Regions from separate parts of the Microbacterium resistens genome, predicted to be linked through region 1. Evidence: predicted binding sites of a transcription regulator. Region 1 holds the regulator's gene; the other holds the start of a gene.
What was found. Region 1 encodes LexA, which represses DNA repair genes until DNA is damaged. Its sites were predicted from a motif close to TCGAACANNTGTTCGA; they were not measured.
Positions count from the first base shown of each region.

Region 2: a site for LexA is predicted at 2,166-2,181, ahead of K8F61_RS10655 (HNH endonuclease signature motif containing protein). Genes of this name have one in related genera too.

Region 1 is NZ_CP082781.1:364,463-368,658, reverse strand. Features, by position in the region: gene K8F61_RS01715 (histidinol-phosphate transaminase) at 1-1,034, opposite strand, end outside; gene K8F61_RS01710 (LysM peptidoglycan-binding domain-containing protein) at 1,102-1,452, opposite strand; gene lexA (transcriptional repressor LexA) at 1,709-2,395, shown strand; gene metE (5-methyltetrahydropteroyltriglutamate--homocysteine S-methyltransferase) at 2,463-4,196, opposite strand, start outside.
Region 2 is NZ_CP082781.1:2,231,892-2,236,087, forward strand. Features, by position in the region: gene K8F61_RS10645 (DUF3375 domain-containing protein) at 1-1,300, opposite strand, end outside; gene K8F61_RS10650 (LysE family translocator) at 1,420-2,061, shown strand; gene K8F61_RS10655 (HNH endonuclease signature motif containing protein) at 2,192-3,580, shown strand; gene K8F61_RS10660 (phosphotransferase) at 3,602-4,196, opposite strand, start outside.

The DNA of each region.
Region 1 (4,196 bases):
CCCGCGGTGACGCGCAGGTGCCCGGGGATCCCGACGTCGCGGATGAGGACGCCGCGGTCGTACAGCGCCCGCCACGTGGCCGCCGGATCCGCGACGCCGCCGAAGAGCACGAAGTTCGTCCAGGACTCGTGCGGGCGGTACCCGAGAGCCTCGAGTGTCGCCGAGATCCGATCCCGCTGGACCACGATCTCGTCGACCATCGCGAGCATCGTCGGGGCGTTTCGCAGCGCGGCCACCGCCGCCGCCTGCGTGAGGCCGCTGAGGTGGTACGGCAGGCGCACGAGCCGCAGCGCGTCGATGAACGCGGGATCGGCGGCCAGATACCCGACCCGGGCGCCGGCGAACGCGAACGCCTTGCTCATCGTCCGCGATACCGCGAGGCGCTCCCGGCCCGGCAGCAGGGTCAGCGCGGACGGCGATTCGTGCGGCGCGAACTCCTGATAGGCCTCGTCCACCACCACGACACCGCGGGACGCCTCGTACACCGCCTCGATCAGCTCAAGCGGAAGGGGGGTCCCGGTGGGGTTGTTCGGCGCGCACAGCAGGATGACATCGGGATCGGCGGCCGCGACCTGCGCGACCGCGTCGTCGACCGAGACGGTGTAGTCGGGCTGACGCTCCCCCGCCACCCACCGCGCCCCGGTCCCCTGTGCGAGCAGCGGGTACATCGAGTACGTCGGCGCGAAGCCGAAGACGGTGCGCCCGGGTCCTGCGAAGGCCTGCAGGATGTGCTGCAGCACCTCGTTCGACCCGTTCCCCGCCCAGATGTTCGCGGCGTCGAGATCGTGCCCGAGGTAGGAGGCGAACGCCTCGCGCAGGGGCGTGAACTCCCGGTCGGGGTACCGGTTCACCTCGTGAAGCGCGACGGCGATGTCATCGAGGATGTCGTCGGCCACCGCATCCGGGACCGGATGCGTGTTCTCGTTCACGTTCAGCGCGACAGGAAGCGGAGCCTGCGGAGCACCATAGGGGCGGAGGCCGCGGAGGTCGTCGCGTAGCGGCAGGTCATCGAGGGAGACGGTCACCCTCACCATCGTAGGCGCGGAGCCGAGCCGGGGACTCCAGATGACGCTTCGGACAGAGGCCTGAGTCGGCGACCGGCTAGCGGCCGGCCGCGTACTCCGCGGGGATCGACAGCTCGTCGCCGACCACCAGGGCGCCCGGATCCACCAGGTTGAGGCGAGCGATGGCGTCCACCACGTCACGAGGATCGGACTCCGGGGCGACCTCGGCCGCGATGGACCACAGGGTGTCACCCGGCATGACGGTCACGGTGGCGAAGGACCCCGGCGTGGACGCCTCTCCCGAGGCGAGCGCGGAGCCGCCGCTGAGGACCGCGAAGCCGATCGCCGCGGCGACCGGGACAGCGACGAGACCGGCCAGCACGCGGCGACCCCGGACGGTGAGACGCAGCTGGGTGCGCGGGGCCGGGGTGAGGGTGATGCTGCTCATGTCGTCTGCTCCTTCGGGGATCTCGACGTCTGGTCCACCGTCGAGGTGAACCTACGTACCGAACCTATCTTCGAATTCGAACATCTGTCAACCGTTCTTCGAGAAAACCTTCGGACGGGATCCCGACACGCTCGAACAGATCTTCCGCATCCGGCGAGTACTCGGATACGGTTTCGATATCGGAAGCCCATCACGGACCACCGACATTCGAATCCGCCTCGGGTCCCGACGCCCGCAAGCACCTGGAGGATCAGCCATGAGCGACGGCGCCACGACCGACGCAGACATCCCCCGCACGCGACGCCGCAAGAGCCTCAGCGCCAAGCAGATGGCGATCCTCGAGGTGATCCAGACCTCGATCGCGCGGCACGGCTACCCGCCGAGCATGCGCGAGATCGGCGACGCCGTGGGGCTCAAGTCCCTCTCCAGCGTCACGCACCAGCTCGGCCAGCTCGAGCTGAGCGGCTACCTGCGGCGCGATCCGGGCAAGACCCGGGCGATGGAGGTGCTGATCGACCTCCCCGGCACCGCGGGCGAGAACCCGGCGGACACGGCGCCGTCCGTGGGCGACGCCGCCCTGGTGCCGCTGGTCGGCCGCATCGCCGCGGGCATCCCGATCACGGCCGAGCAGCAGGTGGAGGAGATCTTCCCGCTCCCGCGCCAGCTGGTCGGCAAGGGCGACCTGTTCATGCTCAAGGTGTCCGGCGAGTCCATGATCGACGCGGCCATCTGCGACGGCGACTGGGTCGTCGTGCGGTCGCAGAACACCGCCGACAACGGCGAGATCGTCGCGGCGATGCTGGACGGCGAGGCGACGGTGAAGACGTTCCGCCAGCGCGACGGGCACACGTGGCTGCTCCCGCGCAACTCCGCGTTCGAGCCGATCCTCGGCGACGACGCCGTGGTGCTCGGCAAGGTCGTCGCGGTCCTGCGCGCCGTCTGAATCCGCGCGCCGGCCCGGTGCGAGAAGAGGCGCCCTCCCGCGGGAGGGCGCCTCTTCCTGTGACCGCTCAGACCGCGGCCGGGACCTCGGCACGGACGCGACGGGTCGCCTCCACGATGTTGCGCAGGGAGGCGTTGGTCTCCTCGTAGCCGCGGGTCTTCAGCCCACAGTCCGGGTTGACCCAGAGCTGACGCTCCGGGATCTCCGCGACGGCGCGGCGCAGCAGGGCCTCGACCTCGTCCGCGCTGGGGACGCGCGGCGAGTGGATGTCGTACACGCCGGGACCGATCCCGTGATCGAATCCGGAGCCCGCGATGTCCGCGACGACCTCCATGCGGCTGCGCGCGGCCTCGATCGAGGTGACGTCGGCGTCGAGGGCGCGGATCGCGTCGATGACCACGCCGAACTCGGAGTAGCAGAGGTGCGTGTGCACCTGCGTCGCCGGCGCGGCGCCGGCCGTGGCCAGACGGAAGGAGTCCACCGACCACCGCAGGTACGCCGGCTGATCGTCCTTCTTCAGCGGCAGGAGCTCGCGCAGCGCCGGCTCGTCCACCTGGATGACGCCGATCCCGGCTGCTTCGAGGTCGGCGATCTCGTCGCGCAGCGCCAGGGCCACCTGGTTCGCGGTCTCGGCCAGCGGCTGGTCGTCGCGCACGAACGACCAGGCGAGGATCGTCACCGGTCCGGTGAGCATCCCCTTGACGGGCTTCGCCGTGAGCGACTGTGCGTAGGCGGACCAGTCGACGGTGATCGGCGCGGGGCGCGAGACGTCCCCCCAGAGGATCGACGGACGGGTCGCGCGCGAGCCGTAGGACTGCACCCACCCGTGCTCGGTGACGTCGAAGCCGTCGAGGTGCTCGGCGAAGTACTGGACCATGTCGTTGCGCTCCGGCTCCCCGTGGACGAGCACGTCGAGGCCGAGGTCCTCCTGGAGGTCGATGACGCGGCGGATCTCCTCGCGCAGGAAGTCCTCGTAGTCCTCCTTCGTGACCTCGTCCCGGAGGTAGCGCGCCCTGGCCCGGCGGATCTCGCCCGTCTGGGGGAAGGACCCGATCGTCGTCAGCGGCAGGCTCGGCAGATCCAGGGCGGCCTCCTGCGCGGCCACGCGGGTCTCGTAGTCGCCGCGGGAGAAGTCCTCGGCGGTCAGCGCCGCCGTGCGCTCCCGCACCGATCCGTCCCGGACGCCCGGAGCCCCGAGGCGGTCCGCCAGGGCCGTGGAGGCGGCGTCCAGCTCCGCGGCGATGGCGCCGCGTCCCTCGACGAGGCCCTGCGCCAGCGTGACGACCTGCGCAACCTTCTGATCCGCGAAGGCGAGCCACGAGACCAGGCGGGCATCCAGCTTCGACTCGTCGTCGACATCGTGCGGGACGTGCAGGAGCGAGGTGGACGTCGACGCGGAGACGGCTGCGGCACCGAGCTCTCGGAGCGCCTCGAGGCGTGCGAACGCCCCGGCGAGGTCGCCCCGCCAGATGTTGTGCCCGTCGACGACGCCGCCGACGAGGGTCTTCTCCGCCAGCCCCGGAACCGCCGCCGGGACCTCCCCGCGGACGAGATCCAGCCCGATCGCCTCGATCGGGGCCGTGGCGAGGACGGCGAGGTTCTCCCCCAGCGAGGCGTACGGAGCGGCCACGAAGATCGACGGCCGGTCCGTCGCGGAGCCGAGCGCCGCGTACGCCCGCGACGCCGCCGCGCCCAGGATCGTCGGTGCGGCGGGAAGGGACTCGCTCACGAGGGCCGGCTCGTCGAGCTGGACCCACTCCGCGCCCGCGGCCCGCAGCCGCGCGAGCAGCTCCCCGTACAC
Region 2 (4,196 bases), 1.9 Mb from region 1:
CTCCCGCGAACGCCTCGCCGAGGTCGAACTCCGGACCGAGACCGGCCAGATACGCCTCCAGCTCGTCGTAGCGCGGTCCGCCCCAGGCGCGGGTGTCGTTGTCGACGAACTCGACGTCGTCCGCGCCCACCAGCGGGGCCGGCGTGCCGGCCGGGCGGATGTCGCTGACCGTCTGACGCAGATGGCCGAGGTCGACGAGCGGCATGCTGCGCACCGGGTCCACGCTGGCGTTGACCGCGGCGGTGCCGCCCGTCTCGTCGGTCCAGGCGTGCAGGCCGGAGAGCACGTCCCGGAGCAGGTCGTCGATCTGCCGGTCGCGCAGCGGATCGTGGGTCTTCACCTGACCGGTGATGACGTGAGACGCCCGCCGCTGGGCGGCGAGCACCTCCTCCACGCCGACCTCGACCCGCCGGCCGATGGCGTCGAGCTCGGCGCGCTGCGTGCCGTCCAGCATCCGCGCGAAGGGCTGGCGGAGCACGGAGTGCAGCTGCTCGGTGAGCGCATCGATCCGGTCCGGATCCCCGATCAGGCGCAGGGCGCCGGCGAAGGCGCGTCCCTCCGGGGTCGACTGCATCACGTCCTGCGCACGCTGAAGGTACTCGCGCAGGACCTCGCCGGTCGGCCGCTCGTCCCGGCGGAGATGCGCGACCACGTCGCGCTGCATGGCCTTGAGTGACTCCGCCACCCGTGTGAAGTCGGCCGGCAGCTCCCGTGCCAGGTGCAGCACGTTCTCCGCCTCTTCCAGCAGCTCCTCGTCGTCGAACGGGTCGATCTCGCCGTCGCGGGCGCGCGCGATCTCCGCGTCGAGCAGGTCCCGCTCCTCGAGCAGCCGGGCGAGGCGTCGGGCCGGATCGGCCTCCGCGTTGTCGGCGAGGTGCTCGACGGCCTCCAACAGGGTGCGGACGCGGGAGTTCGAGACGCGCGTGCGTCCCCCGCCGGTGCGTCCGGCGATCTCCAGCGCCTCCACCGCGTGCGCGGAGAGGCGATAGACCTCGACGTCGTCGTCGATCTGGCGGACGAGCCAACCCACGCGCGTCCAGGTGCGGCAGACCTCGCGTCCGCTGCCGCCGGGGAGCCGCCGGTCGTCGTCGTCATAGCCGGCCGCGCGCAGCTCGTCCAGGATCTCGGCGACCTCGGCGTGGGCGTCGGCGACGGCCACCGCGGGTCGATCGGCGGTGAAGAGCACCGACAGCGCCGCCACGACGAACGGGGCGAACCGGCCGTGCAGCAGATCCAGCGTGGGGGTGCGGAACGCGGCGAGAGAGCGGAGGTAGGCCGCTTCGGCACGCGTGTTCGTCACACGTTCGAGCCTACCGAGGACGCGCACCCCTTCCCGACGCGCGCGGGGCGGGGCCGCGCCTCGCGGGTGGGGGCGACGCAGCCTGGTGCGCGCGGTCCCGCGGGGAGTAGGGTGACGCCGTGCCGTCGATCGAAGCCCTCCTCGCCTTCGCGGTCGCGTCGCTGATCCTCATCGCGATCCCGGGTCCGAGCGTCCTGTTCGTGATCGGGCGCTCCCTCTCGCTCGGTCGCCGTGGCGGTCTGTGGAGCGTGGTGGGAAACGAGCTCGGCGGCCTGATCCCCATCGCCGCCGTCGCCTTCGGCGTGGGCTCGATCGTCGCCCAGTCGGTGGCCCTGTTCACGGTCGTGAAGATCGCCGGCGCGGCGTACCTCGCATACCTCGGAGTGCAGGCGATCCGGCACCGGAAGGACGGGATGGCGGCGACCGCCGCGGAGGCTCCGCGGCGCGCATCGACGACCACCGTGCTCCGTCAGGGATTCATCGTCGGCGCGTCCAACCCGAAGACGATCGTGTTCTTCGTCGCCGCTCTCCCCCAGTTCGTCGATTTCTCCGCAGGCGCGGTGCCCGTCCAGATGCTGGTCCTCGGCCTGGTCTTCACCGTCATCGCGTTCGTGTGCGACGGGGCCTGGGCCCTCGCCGCCGGGACCGCGCGGGCGTGGTTCGCCCGGTCGCCGCGCCGCCTCGCAGCCGTGCGTGCGACCGGGGGCGGCATGATGATCGGCCTCGGCGGCACGTTGCTCCTCGCGGACAACAAGGCCTGAGCGCAACCGCGATCGGCGCGGATCACGCCGTCCGACGGCACGGCCACGGGTCGGCGGAGGGGTCGCGCTCTGACGGCGGGTTGCCCACAGACCCTTGGCGGGTTTCGAACATATGTACTAGGCTGGGGTCATGTCGGGAGTCCAGGACGCATACCTCCTCCGGAGCCGGGAGATCGTGGAGCGGTGCCGTGCGCTGGATGCGGAGATCGCGGTCCGGGAGGCGGAGAAGGCGGTACTGCTGGGCGAGCGCGTCGAGTTGCTGCTGCGCGAGGTGCCGGCGGGGAGTGCCGGGTTCGAGCAGGCGGAACGGTCGATGTTCGCGGAGATCTCCGCCGCGCTGCACCTGTCCCGGACGGCGGCGGCGAAGGCACTCGGCACCGGGTGGGCGCTTCGGGACCGGTTTCCCGCGACGATGTCCGCTCTCGCCCAGGGCCGGATCAGCGCCCGGCACGCGTCCGCGATCGTGCAGGCCGCACAGGCCCTGGACCTCCACGACCACGCCGCGCACGCCGCTTACGAGGAACAGGTCATCCCGTACGCCGCCGCGGAGACACCGGCACGCACCGAGGCGTTCGCCCGCTCCGTCGCCGCATCCGTGTCGCCCCGGACGATCACCGAACGCCTCACCCGCGCCCGCGCCGGGCGACGCGTCACCGTCACGGACGCCGACGACGGCATGAGCTGGCTCTCCCTACTCCTCCCCTCCCCGATCGCGCACGCCGTGCACGACCGCCTCACCGGCATCGGGCGACAGATCCGCATGCTCCGCGCCGCCGAAGACTGCGGAGCCTTCGACAGTCTCCCAGGCCCCGACAGCCCCCAGGGTACTGACGGCGCCCAGGGCCCCGACGGGACCACGCCGCCGACGCCCGCGGAATGGGAAGAGCTCACCGGATTCGAACACCTCGTCGCCGACCTCGACGAACCCCTCACCGACGACCGCACGCTCGACCAGATCCGCGCCGACATCGCCGCCGACCTCCTCCTCGCCGCCACCACCGACACCCTCACCGAGACCGGCACCCAGGCGATCCGCGGAACCGTCCAGGTCACCATCGCCGCGACCACCCTCCACGGCGACGACGACCGGCCCGCCGAACACGACGGTCACGGCCCCGCCGACCCCGCCCTCGTCCGCACGCTGGCCGCCGACGCCGAGCGATGGGACCGCCTCTTCCTCGACCCGACCGGGATGCTCACCCGCACCGACTCCTACACCCCCACCGAACGCATGCGACGCCACCTCCGCGCCCGCGACCAACACTGCCGATTTCCCGGATGCCGCATGCCCGCCCGCCGCACACAGACCGACCACACCCACGACCACGCCCGCGGCGGGCCCACAGACATCACCAACCTCGCCTGCCTCTGCGCCGGGCACCACGCCCTCAAACACCCCCACCACGACGACCGGTGGAGATGGTCCGCGACACAGAGCCCCGACGGCACCCTCATCTGGACCGACCCCACCGGACGAACCCACACCGACCACCCCACACCCCGCGTCCAGTTCGTCTGACCGCCGCGGATGACGGGGCCTTCACTCCGCGCTGCGCAACGCGTCGAGCGTCGGCCAGGGCGCCCCCGACCGAAGCACGTCCATGAGTTCCTGCCTGACCTGCGGACCGTTCGGGAACCGGTCACCCCTCTCCCAGCGCCACGCCGCCACCATCGCCAGGACGAGCTCCCGGCAATCATCACGCAGGCTGCGGTCGAGGCCGGGGTAGAGCTCGGCGACCTCCGCCGGGACGTGCGCGACATCGAACTCGACCGGACCCCGGCAGACGGTCTCGAGATCGATGAACCGGGCTCCCGCGGCGGTGGCGATCACGTTCCCCGGGTGCGGCTCGCCGTGAAGCAGCTGCTCGGTGCCGCGATCGTGGATCGCTCGTCCGAGGTGGATCAGGCGACCGCGCAGGAACTCCCGATCCCCGTCGCCGAGCTCCGGCGACAGGGCCGGGCTCCCGACGACGTCGAGGGCGGCGGCGACCCGCGCGGTGAACCGCGGGACCGATGTCGCGACGGTCCGCATGCCCGCGTGGAGCCGCACGAGGGCGTCCGCGTACTCGCGTGCCGTCGCCGCCGATGCCACCCGGTCCAGAGGCTCCCACAACGTCACGGCGAACCCGTCCTGC